One region of the Pseudoalteromonas sp. MEBiC 03485 genome, then DNA from elsewhere that is predicted to be linked to it. Evidence: predicted binding sites of a transcription regulator. Region 1 holds the regulator's gene; each other region holds the start of a gene.
The links. Region 1 encodes sigma-54, which starts transcription at its own class of promoters, with help from an activator protein. Its sites were predicted from a motif close to GTTGGCACGNNNNTNGNNT; they were not measured.

Region 1 (4,618 bases):
CGCATGAATATAGCCCGTATTTTACTGAGTGTTGTTTTTGTTTGTTGCATGGTGTGGTTGTGGTATCCGTACTTTAATCAATCAGCAGACACAATAACTAGTGAAGACGAGATCATTGCAACGCCTGATTACACTGCGGTGGCGTTAAAGCAAACTGCTTATGACGAGCAAGGAAAAATCAGTCATAAAGTAGCTGCGGCTAAAATGGAGTTGTATCAACAATTAGGGTTTACCTTTTTTGAGCAACCTGTATTTACTATTTATGGCGACCAGCAGGTTTGGCAAGTAAAAGCCAAAGAAGCCACTTTATACGAAAATGATCAGCTGATTTTTGAAGGGGATGTAGTTGCTAAAAACTTAACCCATAACGGTATGATCGAAGATATAAAAGCAGAAAACATTAATGTCGACATTAATAAAATGACCATGTTTTCAAAGCAACCTGTAACACTAACAGGACCGAATTTAAAGATTACCGGTAAAGGCTTAAAAGCCGATTTAAAAACCGAAATTGTTGAGTTAACTAACCATACACGAACCATATACTATGACCAATAAACTGAAGAAATTACTCCTGATCCCAAGCTTATTGATTGCGTTTTCCGGCACCGCTGCCGAGCAAACTGGCGCACAAATTAGCATTAGCTCAGATCGCCAAGTTGGTAAACTAAAAGATGGCGTTGGCATATTTGAAGGTAACGTAGAGATCGTGCATGGTAATCGTCGTATTACAGCAGAACGTCTTGAAGCACACGGCGGTGATACCGAAGGTACAGTAGAGCTAATTATTGCAACAGGCAAACCAGCTTACTTCGAAGAAAAACAAACGGATGGTTCCGTAATGAGCGCCAGTGCTGAAGAAGTTCGTTATGATGTTGCGAAACGCTTCTTAACCTTAAACGGTGAAGCTGAAGTTACCCAAGCTGGTCAAAAAGTAACAGCGAAAAGCATTACCTATGATATGGCTCAGCAGCTTATCAGTGCTGAAAAAGACGAAAACTCATCAGATCGTGTACACACTATTTTAGTACCTGTTGAAAATAAAAAAGACAATAAAGGCCAACCATGAGCACATTAAAAGCAGAGCTTTTAGCTAAGAGCTACAAAGGCCGCCAAGTGGTTAAAAATGTCGGTCTGGAAGTTGAAGCAGGCAGTATTGTTGGCTTGCTTGGCCCAAATGGTGCTGGTAAAACCACGACTTTTTACATGATTGTAGGCCTAGTTCCGAGCGACAAAGGTAAAATTAGCATCGATGATAACGATATTACCCTTTTGCCAATGCACAGCCGTGCGAGGTTGGGTATTGGTTATCTACCGCAAGAATCTTCGATTTTTCGAAAGTTAACAGTTTACCAAAACTTGATGGCTATTTTAGAGACTCGTAAAGATCTAAATAAAACCACGCGGGAAGAAACTCTAAATAGCTTATTAGATGAATTTAGCATCCAACACATCCGTGATAGTCAAGGTATGGCTCTATCTGGTGGTGAACGTCGCCGCGTTGAAATTGCTCGCGCATTAGCCGCTAATCCTAAATTTATCCTTTTAGATGAGCCTTTTGCTGGTGTTGATCCAATTTCAGTGTTAGATATAAAGAAAATTATTGAGCACCTAAAAAATCGTGGTATTGGTGTACTAATTACTGACCATAATGTTCGAGAAACCCTTGATGTTTGTGAAAAAGCCTACATTGTTTCTCATGGGGAGCTAATTGCATCAGGCACACCTGAGCACGTATTAGCTGACCAAACTGTACGCGATGTTTATCTAGGCGAGCAATTTAGGCTGTAACCATTACGCCACCGACTAGAGCATCTGCTAGACTTATAACAATGACAATAAATCGATAATAACTTAACTGTCTTTGCACAGTTATCGATAACTTAAAAAAAGGATTGTTAGGGATACATGAGGCAATCATTACAGCTGCGCATGGGCCAGCAACTTACAATGACTCCACAACTGCAACAAGCTATACGTTTGTTGCAGCTCAGTACATTGGATCTCCAACAAGAAATTCAAGAGGCGCTAGATAGTAACCCTTTACTTGAAGTGGAAGAAGCGGATTACAACGAAGAAAGCATCGGCAAAAATGAGCAAAAAGCTGAATCTGACGATGTGCAAGTCAGCGCTTCTGCAGACGAAGCACCTAGCGAATATGAACAAGAAAGCAGTGATGCTCTAAATAAAGACACTGTAAGTGACGATTTAGCCATGGATGTTACATGGGATGAGTACATGAGTGCCGCTCCATCAACATCATCAGGGCCAATGCCAGAAGATGAATCTATTTATCAAGGTGCATCGACCGAAACCCTTCACGAATACCTTATGTGGCAATTACAGCTAACTCCCTTTAGTCCGACTGATGAAGCGATTGCTGTGGCAATTGTTGAGGCTATCGATGACTCTGGTATTTTAACGGTAAGCTGTGAAGATATCGTCGAGAGCTTTAATCAAAATAGTGATGAAGAAGAAATCGAACTTGATGAAGTCGAAGCGGTCCTAAAGAGAATTCAATTGTTTGATCCTGTCGGTATTGGGGCGCGTAGTTTACAGGAATGCCTGTGTATTCAACTTCGCCAATTCGATGCAAACACGCCATATTTAGCTGAAACTAAAATGGTTTTATCTGAGCATATCGAATTATTAGCGAGTCGCGACTATCGAACTTTGATGAAAAAGACTAAGCTTAAAGAAAATGAGCTTAAAGAAGTAATGACGCTAATTCACAGCTTAAACCCTAAGCCTGCGGATAGCATAGTACGCGAAGAGTCTGAGTACGTCATACCTGATGTATCAGTGAAAAAAGTAAAAGGTCGCTGGGTGGTTGAGTTAAACCCAGATAGTATGCCAAAGATTAGAGTGAACAGCCAATATGCGGCTATGTCTCGCTCTGTTAAATCAAGTAGCGACAGCCAATTTATTCGCTCTCACTTACAAGAAGCAAAGTGGTTTATTAAGAGCTTAGAAAGCCGTAACGATACACTATTAAAAGTGACCAACTGTATCGTTCAACAACAACAAGCTTTCTTTGAGCATGGCCCAGAAGCAATGAAGCCGATGGTGCTAAATGATGTTGCTGAAATGGTCGAAATGCATGAATCGACGATTTCACGAGTAACAACGCAAAAATATATGCATACCCCTAGGGGTATCTTTGAGTTGAAATATTTCTTCTCAAGCCATGTCAGCACTGAAAATGGTGGTGAGTGTTCTTCAACAGCAATACGCGCTTTAATCAAGAAGTTAGTCGCTGCAGAAAACTCGGCTAAACCATTGAGTGATAGCAAAATTGCAGATATATTGGCTGAGCAAGGAATTAAAGTAGCTAGACGTACAATTGCAAAATATCGTGAGTCTCTAGCAATACCTCCGTCTAATCAGCGTAAGAGTTTGATTTAGACGTTTTACATAGAAGGAAAAATGCTTATGCAACTAAATTTAACTGGTCGTCATGTAGAAATCACTGATTCATTAAGAGACTATGTAAACACCAAGTTTGCGAAACTAGAAAGGCATTTTGACCATATTAATAATGTTCATGTCATTCTAGATGTAGAAAAATTAAGCCAAAAAGCAGAAGCAACTTTACATGTAAACGGAGGCGAATTGTTCGCTTCTACAGAACATCAAGATATGTACGCAGCCATTGACTCGTTGATCGATAAGCTTGATCGCCAAGTCATTAAACACAAAGAGAAATTAGCTCGACATTAAATTATGAAACTAAGTTCACTTACTAATCAGGACTGCAGCAAAGCTGCGGTCCTTTTTAATAGCAAAAAAAGAATTCTTGAATATATCAGCGAACTGGCTCACCAGCAGCTTCCTCATTTATCTCAACAAGATATCCTAAATGCTTTACTCAACCGAGAGAAGCTAGGTAGCACCGGTATTGGCCGAGGTATTGCTATTCCACATGGCCGAATGAGTGGCGCCGATGAACCTCAGGCGTTTGTCATAGTGAGTGAATCCCCAATCAATTTTGATGCAATTGATAATCGCCCTGTTGACATTTTCGTAGCACTCATCGTACCAGATGGTGACTCTCAGCTTCATCTAAAGACCTTATCAACAATTGCTGATAGACTTAAAGATAAAGAGTTTTGTAAACAGCTGCGTAGTGCTACTACCGATCAGCAACTGTTTCAGGTTATATCAGCAGAGGCATAAATGGAATTAATCATTATCAGCGGTCGCTCAGGCTCAGGTAAATCGGTCGCTTTACGAGTACTTGAAGACTTAGGTTATTATTGCGTTGATAATATTCCAGTCAATTTACTGCCTTCGCTCGTGCGTAGCGTATCAGATAACTACGATAAAATAGCGGTCAGTATTGATGTGCGTAACCTTCCAAAAGAGCAGCAAGAATTTAATGATATTCTTGAGTACCTTCCTGGTTTCGCAAATCCAACACTTTTTTACTTAGACAGTGATGACCAAACCCTGATAAAACGCTTTTCAGAGACTCGTCGTTTACACCCATTATCCATTGATTCTTTGCCACTTGATCTGGCTATTAAACAAGAAAAAGTCTTACTCGATGTGTTGATCACTCGTGCTGATTTTATGATTGATACCACAGATCTCAGTGTTCATCAGTTAGCAGAATCAA
Region 2 (4,618 bases), 1.2 Mb from region 1:
TAACGTTTTAAAACGAGGAATGTCTTCAGGAGTAACAATTTGTGCATGTTCAATTCGGTTACGAAGTAAAATTCCACCGGTTTTTTTAAACACATTTTCATAGGCATCTAGCACTACGTGATTGGCTTTATCACCAATTGCATGGGTGTTAGCACTAAAGCCATGGGTAAAGCTTAAGTTGAATAGTTGCTCAAGCTTTTCTTGGGTTTCAAGCATTAAGCCATGGTGATTTTTTCGATCTGCGTATTCCTCGATTAGGGCTGCACCACGACTTCCTAGCGCACCATCTGCATACACTTTGACACTACGAATCGACAGCATGTCATTCATATCTTTATATCGGCCCGCTTTAAGCATTGTTTCTAGCTGAGGATCAGCAGCACTTAGCATAGCTACTATTCTAACGGGAAGGGTGCTTTGTTCAGAGCGCTGCTTATACACTTGCCAGGTATCATAATCGATACCGGCATCATGGGTTGATGTAATCCCTAAACTAAGTAGATGTTTACCTGCATTATCTAATGCAGTATTAATGCTGGCATGGCTTGCTTTTGGTACATGCTGAGTAATAAGCGTTTCGGCTTTATCAATGAATACCCCTGAAGGTAAACCAGAATCCAGTTTTATAATTTCACCACCGGCAGGAGAGCGAGTTTCTTTGGTGATACCTGCAAGCTCCATTGCTTTTGAATTTACCCACACAGCATGGCCATCAACTCGAGAAAGCACTACGGGTTTGTCTTTTAAATACTTGTCTAAATCAGCAGCATTTGGGAACTGTCCACCAGGCCACTGCTCTTGGTTCCAACCTCGACCAATGATCCAGCCTTGTTTATCTTTAGCAAACTCAGCTAGCATTTTGCCAACTTCATCTGCCGAGCGAGTACTTCTAACATCAAGTTGTGAAAGGTTATTACCTAAACCAATCACATGGCCATGGGCATCAATCAAACCAGGCAATAACGTGGCTTGTTGGCCATCAATCGTGGTGGCATCAGGAAAGCTTTTTTTGATTGAATCATTACCGGTTTTTACAACTTTACCGTCTTTAAAAACCAGTGTTGAAAAGTGTTGAGTTTCACCTTTGTAGGTTGGTGTGTAACCATTTACATTGTAAATTACTGTGGTATTGGCAAAACAACTTATCGAAGCTGTTGCCAGTAAGCTGATGATGAGTTTCATAATCTTCTAATAGTTTTTATTGAATTATGAAAACATTATCAGAGTTGCAGTAAACTGCAACTCAGCAGCAATTAAATAATCAAATAGACATTTTTATTTACTTGCGTAGACCTTAAATTCACTCAGCGATAATTTATTATCTTTATCGCTGTCGTAATTTTTAAAACGTGACCATAGAGCAGGATCTCTTGCAGACTCTGAGCGAGTAAGGTAGCCATCGTCATTACGGTCAAGTTGTTTAAATTTTTCACCAATACTATCTGCAGCAAAACCCAATGTGCTAAATCCACAACATAAAATTAGGCTGGCAAAGGTTAATTTTGACATTACTTTAACTCTTGTTTGTTAAATAGTGTTTAAATTCTAGGAGCGAAATTTGTTGATCTTTATCTGTATCCCACTCTGCCATGCGTTTTTGCAAGTGTGGTTGGGATGACAGTTCTTGCAAAGACAAAAAGCCATTTTTGTCTTTATCTAAGTGATCAAATCTTTGTTTTACATCCAATGCTAAGCTATTGAAGCTTATTGTAATTAAGGTACATGAAGCAAGCCAGAAAATTCTCATAATTACACTCCTTTATAAATAAAAGTGCTTGCCATAATTTAACTCCCATAATTTAAATCCGTTTACACATTCCCTCTGGGATTATGGCAAGCACTTTAAGCCGTTAAGGTTTGAATTTTTCAAACTCTTGTTCAGACAAAACTTGATCGCCGTTTTCATCTAGGTCGGCAAATTGCTTAAGTAAGTTATCGTGCTTAGTCGCTTCAGCTAAAGAAATCTCACCGTCGGCGTTTGTATCAAATTTAGCAAATCGAACATCCATTTGTGATGCTAAAACGGTAGCGCTGATAACCAAAAACATGAGTGAAAACGCTGCTAAAAGTTGTTTCATTACAATCTCCTATTGAATAAACGACTGAAACTCAGAAAATGAAATTTGACCATCTTGGTTACTATCTATTTGAGTAAAGTTGCTATGTAATAATGCATCTTCAGATGCCTCTGCTTCACTCAAAAAGCCGTTACTGTCTTTATCTAGCTCGTTAAAAGTCGTTTGCAGATCGAATGCATAACAGTCTACCGTAACTAGGTTTATCAACACTGCGGCTGAAATGGCCGTAATCTTCATTTTGTGTCCTAAATGACTAATTTACTTTGTAGTTATCAAAATTGGTGCCAGTTTTTAAATGTGTTAATTATCAGTGGGTTATAACTTTTGTGTGGTTTTTAATGCGAAATAGTTACAGAGTATTGTGTCTTTTTTGCAACGCTTTTTAGGCGACTAAGCTTTATTCACCTTGTTTCAATGAGTTAGCGTGTTGCTAAATAGCAACTATGTATCAGTTTTTGGGTAAAAGTCAGTACTTTTTAAGGTCGGATTCAGCGAGTGTCTAAGTTTATTCACTAATAATCAGCATCAGCAATTATGTTGAGAGTGAATATGCAAAATAAAGTAGCGATAAAAATGAAACAGTTAGTCAACTGGCGGCCTAGTCTCATTAGTCAGTTCGTTTGTAGTATTTTGCTGTCTTTACTGCCGTTATCTTTAGTGGTGATTTTGTTTTTAAATGCCCTTAATAAGCAGCTTGCGCTGACCCAAGAAATCGTCGGTGACAATTACGAACTTACCAAAGCATTCAATAATCTTAAACAAGACTTAAATAGTTTAGAAAGGGCGACTCGACAAAATTGGGTGCTTAAGAGTGAATCTCTCGATAGCCTGATTGCTAACAAGTGGCAATCTTCTTTGCAAAGTGTTGATGAGCTTATTTTTTTGAGCCCTGCAGCTGATTATGTGTCGCAGTGGCGTCAGCTTGCTGAGGTATTACAATTTGCAGAGCAGCATTTGCTAGTTGAACAAAAGCAAGATGGTGAGCTGTTTGCTCCTGCTAGCAAGCTTATCAGTGAACAAACAAACTGGCTTAAAGAGCAAAATGAATTACGGATCACAAAAAACCAACAGCAATTAAAAGCATTACAAGCTTCATTTATTAATTGGTTAATAGCATTAATTCCACTCACGCTATTGGTAGGTGGTGGATTTCTATGGCGGATAAGCGGACGCCTACGAGAGCTTACCAATGTTATTGATAAATTAGGGCAAGGGCACTGGCAGCAAAAAATTCATGTCCGTGGTTCTTCAGAGTTAGTTGAATTAGGCAATAAACTTGAATGGGTACAAGCACAGTTACATATGCTTGAGCAGCAAAAAGATACTTTTTTGCGTCATGTGACACATGAGTTGAAAACCCCCCTAGCTTCTATGGTTGAAGGCACAGATTTACTTGCAGATGAAATTGTTGGCCCAATCAATAGCGAGCAACAAGCAGTCCTTGAGCTAATAACACAAAGTATGGTGCGACTTAGAGTCATGATTGAAAGCTTATTGAGTTACAACGCTATCCGCACTAGTAAGCAAAGCCTGAGCGAGCTTAATTTTAACGTGATGATGAATAAAATTGAGCGTCATTTTGAGCACCGACTATCTGCGCGTGACTTATCCATTGTTTGGGTTAACGAGTTACCAAATAAAGCCTTGTTTATATCAATAGAACTACTTGAAATGGTGCTTATTCAGCTGACCTCAAATGCGTTAAAGTTTTCGCCAGAACATGAGTCAGTGATAATCAAGGCAAGCTTAAAGCAGGGGCAATTAATTTTGAGTGTAAGCGACTTAGGCGAAGGCATTGATGATACTGAAAAAGCCGCTGTGTTCGGGGCTTTTTACCAAGGCAAGAATGCAAAACAACATACTGAAATGAGCAGCGGACTGGGTTTAACCATAGTCAAAGAAACCGTAGATCAATTAAACGGTAAGCTCTATATTACTGATAATGACCCTCAAGGGTGTGTATTTACAGCCATTTTACCAATTCAATTAACCCAAGGAGTTAACTGATATGGGCTTAGCTAATAAAGCCAGTTTTATGCTTGTTATAGGCACGTTTTTTATAACTGGGTGCACGCTCACGCAAAAGAATGTTGAGCCAGAACAAGTAGAGCCGAAAGCAGAGGTTAAACCTGATGGGCAACCTAACCCTAAACCTCGACCAAAAAGTGAGCCTTTGTATCCGTCCGCAAGTACCGTTATTGCATGGCATGCTGCCAAGTGTGGTGGCTTTAAAGCAAAATCTGACAAAGTAAATTATGTTGGTGAAAATGAACTAAAACGTCTTTTTGAGTCGATATGTTTATTCGCTGCTTCAGAACCTGAAAAGGCCCTTAACCTGCTTGATAAAAGCGACCGTGCTTATTATTGGCCAGATGATATTAAGCAGTATCTTTGGCTACAAAAGCAATATTTACAGCAAAGTTTAGCGGCAAAACAAGCAAAGCAAGCGCTGAGTGATGAAATGGAAAAAACCTTATCGTCGCTTGCGACTATCGAACAACAACTTCTGCTACGTGAAGAAACCAAGGAGCAGTAACCAT
Region 3 (4,618 bases), 1.3 Mb from region 1:
ATACGGTTTATCTAGTGTGTAATTTGTACTTAATGTCATTCTCAGACTCACTTATTCGACTGGCAGCAGTTTAACATTGATAGAAAAAAACTGCCGCAGTTGGTTTTCATTTAGTTGTCATTATGAGAGCTTAAGATATCTGTATTTTTAGGGGTAAGTTGTATGTTTGTTAGTTCAATGTCATTAGCGCTTGCAATGACTTCAAATACTTTTTTAGTTATGGGCGATATGCCATACACCCCGATAGATGAAATAAATCTCGCAAATGACGGAAAAATTACTAAGGCAATCGCTGCAACACCCCATGGCTTTTTAATGCACCTTGGCGATATGAAATCAGGAGCGCTTGCTTGCACGAATAAGCTTTTGCAAACTAATAAGGCGTTATTAACATCGCTGACTACGCAGCCTTTTATTTACACCCCAGGTGATAATGAGTGGACAGATTGCGACCGCGTCACATTAACTCCTCAATTTGATGAGCTCGAACGGCTAAGTTTTGTTAAAGGCTTAATGTTCGACGATGCTTATAGACAAAAAGCAAAACAGTTACAGGGTTATTTAACACAAACTGAAATGCTAGAGAATGCTCGTTGGCAATTCGATGGCATTGAGTTTCGCACCTTACATATACCAGGTACTTTTAATGGTCGCTCGCAAATTTTAAAAAGTGACAAAAGCGCAGCACTTGATGCAGCCGACAAACGTGATAAGTACAATTTAATTTGGTTAAAACAAGCACTCGTTCAGCAAGATGCTAAGGCGTATGTGTTTGGCTTTCAGGCTGATATTTACCACCCGACCAGTAAACCAGTTTGTAGTGAATCACAGCGCTCAAACTGTGATGCTTTTAAAGTATACCGTGATGCCATCAGTGACTTCGCAAAGCACACCAATAAGCCTGTGTTAGTGATGCATGGTGATACAGGTCCATACTGTAAACAACAGTTAGCAAGTAACTTAACACGCTTGAATGTACCTGGTGATTTTGCTGTGAGTGATGTAGCAAAAGTGAGCTTTGTTGATGGGAAGTGGCATATAGCGAGTGTAACAACAAATGAACCCCTCACAACGGGTTGTAAGTGAAACCCAACAAGTTAGCGTGTTTCTAGGGGAAAGAGTAAAGTTACGAGCTTAAGGTAGCTGCGGGTTTACCCCGCGTAGGCGTGAAATTTATTTCGCGCGATTCTCTCAATTTATGCGGCTGTAAGTCGGGCTTTAGCCCGTCACGTATGTGTGATAAAACACGTGTCGCCATAAATAACGACCTACGTGGCGTAGGGTAGAGCGGAGCGAAACCTAACAAATTAGCGAGTTTCTGGGGGAAAGAGTAAAGTTAGCAAGCTCCTTGACACAAGCAGCAGGCAGCCTAGACTTGCTAACTTGCATACACAAAAAAAGCGACACTTGGCCGCTTTCTTCATAAAGTGTTGTGATTAGCAGTTAGTTTCTTCTGCGTTAACACCTTCTTTTACTTCTTCACATGTGTCTTCAACAGCATTTTGTGTATCAGTAATTGCTTCATCAATACGCTCACCTGCATCTTCTGCCGAGTTATCTTCACAACCCATGATGAATAGACCTGAAAATAGAGCGATAGTAGCGGCTTTCAAAGTTGAATTTTTCATAACGAAATTCCTTGTAAATAAAATAAATTAAGTGGTTATTTGCTTATAACTACTTAGGGGCGTTACCTCTAAGAGCTCCAGATACCAGTGAAATAACTAGTAGTACTAAAAATATAAAAAAGATAATTTTAGCGATGCCTGCAGCGGCTCCTGCGATACCACCAAAACCTAACACTGCTGCGATTAACGCGATAACTAAAAAAGTAATGGTCCAGCGTAACATAATGGTCTCCTTGGCTATTTAAATTTTCTAAAGTTCGATGTAACTGAAGCGAGTTCTGTGCCAGATGTTTTACTTGTTTTATTTCAATGGTTTACCTTTATTTGTGATGCTGGTAGATGTTCATCACTTGGTAACATTTACGAGTAAGCATGTAAGTTATTCATAGTGATATTTTTTCATATTGAGTTGCATGAGGAAAACATCAGATTGCCACAGCATTGGTAAGACCAATTTAACTTTTTATTGGTTGGTAAAGTCTAACACCTTGTTGTGTGTGGTTTTTAGACGCTTGCTGGTTTTTAGTTAATAGCTGAACATATAACTTATGGCTATATCGACTATTTATATCATCTATATCGAGGCTTTGAATGATGGAAATGTAGGGTGTTAATTATATGTGCGGCATGTTATTTTAAAATTAATTGGTTTTACCAATTTACAATGGTGCTATACAAATGATTTTGGTTTGTTATTATTGGTGCATAATTATTTAACAAAAATAACTTTTTATTTTAAGTAAGCGAGGGGAGTCGTATGGATATAGGTGGATTACTCACCACTGCGGCCAGTTTGATGGTAACAGGCATGGTAGGCGTGTTTGTTTTTCTGACTATTCTGATTACAGCAGTCACTTTAATGTCAAAACTAGTGGGTCGATTTGATGATCCTGCAAGTGCAGAACCTACGCGAACAGCAAAAATTCAACCTCAACAGGGTGTGCCTCAGGCACATATTGCAGCAATAAGCGCTGCAATCGCTCAATTTCGAAATAAACAAAAATAACGGGGCAGCTCGAACATGGCTAAATTAAAATTAACCGAATTAGTATTGCGTGACGCACACCAGTCTCTTTTGGCAACGCGTATGCGCTTAGACGACATGCTACCCATAGCCGAAAAACTCGACAATGCGGGTTATTGGTCAATTGAATCATGGGGGGGGGCAACGTTTGACTCGTGTATCCGTTATTTAGGTGAAGATCCTTGGCAACGTATTCGCGAACTAAAGGCTGCAATGCCAAACACTAAGCAGCAAATGTTACTTCGTGGACAAAACCTTTTAGGCTACCGTCATTATGCTGATGATGTGGTCGAAAAGTTTGTCGAGCGAGCACACAAAAATGGTGTTGATGTATTTCGTATTTTCGATGCGATGAACGATGTACGAAACCTTGAAACTGCTATTAAAGCAGCTGTTAAAGTGGGAGCTCACGCTCAAGGTACAATTTCATACACAGTAAGTCCTGTACATACACTTGATATGTGGCTGAAACTTGCAAAACAGCTTGAAGAGCTTGGCTGTCATTCGATTTGTATTAAAGATATGGCAGGTTTATTAAAGCCATATGATTGTGAGCAGTTGATCAAAGGCCTAAAAGAAACCGTGTCTATTCCTATTGCGATGCAATGCCATGCTACTACTGGCTTAAGCACTGCAACTTATCAAAAAGCAATCGATGCAGGTATTGATATGCTTGATACGGCGATTTCGTCAATGAGTATGACTTATGGTCATAGCGCAACGGAGACAATAGTTTCAATTGTCGAAGGCACAGAGCGAGATACTGGCCTTGATTTAAACCAATTAGAAGAAATTGCAGCTTACTTCCGTGATGTACGTAAGAAATATGCTGCTTTTGAAGGTAGCTTAAAAGGCGTTGATGGTCGCATCTTATTAGCACAGGTACCTGGCGGCATGTTAACTAACATGGAAAACCAGCTTAAAGAACAAGGCGCGGCTGATAAGCTTGATCAAGTATTACTTGAGATCCCACGTGTTCGTGAAGACTTAGGTTTTATTCCTTTGGTTACGCCAACCTCGCAAATTGTAGGTACCCAAGCGGTACTTAACGTATTAACTGGCGAGCGTTACAAAACCATTACTAAAGAAACTGCGGGCGTGCTCAAAGGTGAATATGGTGCCACTCCTGCACCTATGAATAAAGAGCTGCAAGAACGAGTGCTAGAAGGCGCAGAGGCAATTACTTGTCGTCCTGCAGATAAATTAGAGCCTGAACTTGAGAAACTTGAAGCTGAGTTATTAAGTGAAGCCAAAGAGCAAGGTTTAGAACTTGCTGATGACGTGATTGATGATGTACTTACATATGCATTATTCCCACAAATAGGCCTTAAATTTATTAAAAACCGCAACAACCCAGATGCGTTTGAAGCAATTCCAACAGGTGAAGTTGCCAAGTCTGAAAGCAAACCTGCTTCTTCAAGCCCTGTAAAAGCGGAGCAATACAGCGTTAAAGTTGATGGTAAAGTTTACGATGTCGTCGTAGCACAAGGTGGTGAGCTTAAAGAAGTAACTTTAAAAGACAGTGAATTAATTCCTCAGTCTGCTTCAGCGTCAGCAGGCGAAACACTCAATGCGCCGTTGGCTGGTAATATTTTCAAAGTGAAAGTGAAACCAGGCCAAACAGTAAATGAAGGTGATGTGGTTATTATCATGGAAGCGATGAAAATGGAAACAGAAGTTCGCGCCGTACACTCAGGTACAATTGCAGAAGTATTAGTAGCTGAGGGTGACTCTGTTGCCACTGGCGATGCGCTAATCGCGCTAGCATAGGAGAGGCAGAGGATGGATGGTGTTTTAAACCTCTGGCATGCCACGGGTATTGCTAATTTTACCTTTGCGGCATTGATCATGATTGCGGTTGGTTGCTTGTTACTTTATTTAGCAATTGCACGTAACTTTGAGCCACTGTTGTTATTACCTATTGGCTTTGGGGCTATTTTAACGAATATCCCTGTGGCCGGGTTAT

Region 2: the regulator sigma-54 is predicted to act here: its motif matches at 2,349-2,367, upstream of EVU92_RS07835 (EF-hand domain-containing protein).
Region 3: the regulator sigma-54 is predicted to act here: its motif matches at 1,898-1,916, upstream of EVU92_RS08315 (DUF1328 family protein).

What each region holds. Positions count from the first base shown of each region.
Region 1 covers NZ_SGBT01000001.1:467,120-471,737, forward strand. The annotation lists gene kdsC (3-deoxy-manno-octulosonate-8-phosphatase KdsC) at 1-7, shown strand, start outside; gene lptC (LPS export ABC transporter periplasmic protein LptC) at 4-558, shown strand; gene lptA (lipopolysaccharide transport periplasmic protein LptA) at 548-1,069, shown strand; gene lptB (LPS export ABC transporter ATP-binding protein) at 1,066-1,791, shown strand; gene EVU92_RS02170 (RNA polymerase factor sigma-54) at 1,909-3,405, shown strand; gene hpf (ribosome hibernation promoting factor) at 3,433-3,720, shown strand; gene ptsN (PTS IIA-like nitrogen regulatory protein PtsN) at 3,724-4,176, shown strand; gene rapZ (RNase adapter RapZ) at 4,177-4,618, shown strand, end outside.
Region 2 covers NZ_SGBT01000001.1:1,695,354-1,699,971, forward strand. The annotation lists gene EVU92_RS07815 (amidohydrolase) at 1-1,182, opposite strand, end outside; gene EVU92_RS07820 (EF-hand domain-containing protein) at 1,276-1,509, opposite strand; gene EVU92_RS07825 (EF-hand domain-containing protein) at 1,514-1,747, opposite strand; gene EVU92_RS07830 (hypothetical protein) at 1,851-2,078, opposite strand; gene EVU92_RS07835 (EF-hand domain-containing protein) at 2,088-2,315, opposite strand; gene EVU92_RS07840 (HAMP domain-containing sensor histidine kinase) at 2,628-4,085, shown strand; gene EVU92_RS07845 (hypothetical protein) at 4,087-4,614, shown strand; gene EVU92_RS07850 (sigma 54-interacting transcriptional regulator) at 4,617-4,618, shown strand, end outside.
Region 3 covers NZ_SGBT01000001.1:1,801,406-1,806,023, forward strand. The annotation lists gene EVU92_RS08300 (YcxB family protein) at 1-39, opposite strand, end outside; gene EVU92_RS08305 (hypothetical protein) at 163-1,086, shown strand; gene EVU92_RS08310 (hypothetical protein) at 1,437-1,628, opposite strand; gene EVU92_RS08315 (DUF1328 family protein) at 1,678-1,851, opposite strand; gene EVU92_RS08320 (OadG family transporter subunit) at 2,386-2,634, shown strand; gene oadA (sodium-extruding oxaloacetate decarboxylase subunit alpha) at 2,650-4,422, shown strand; gene EVU92_RS08330 (sodium ion-translocating decarboxylase subunit beta) at 4,435-4,618, shown strand, end outside.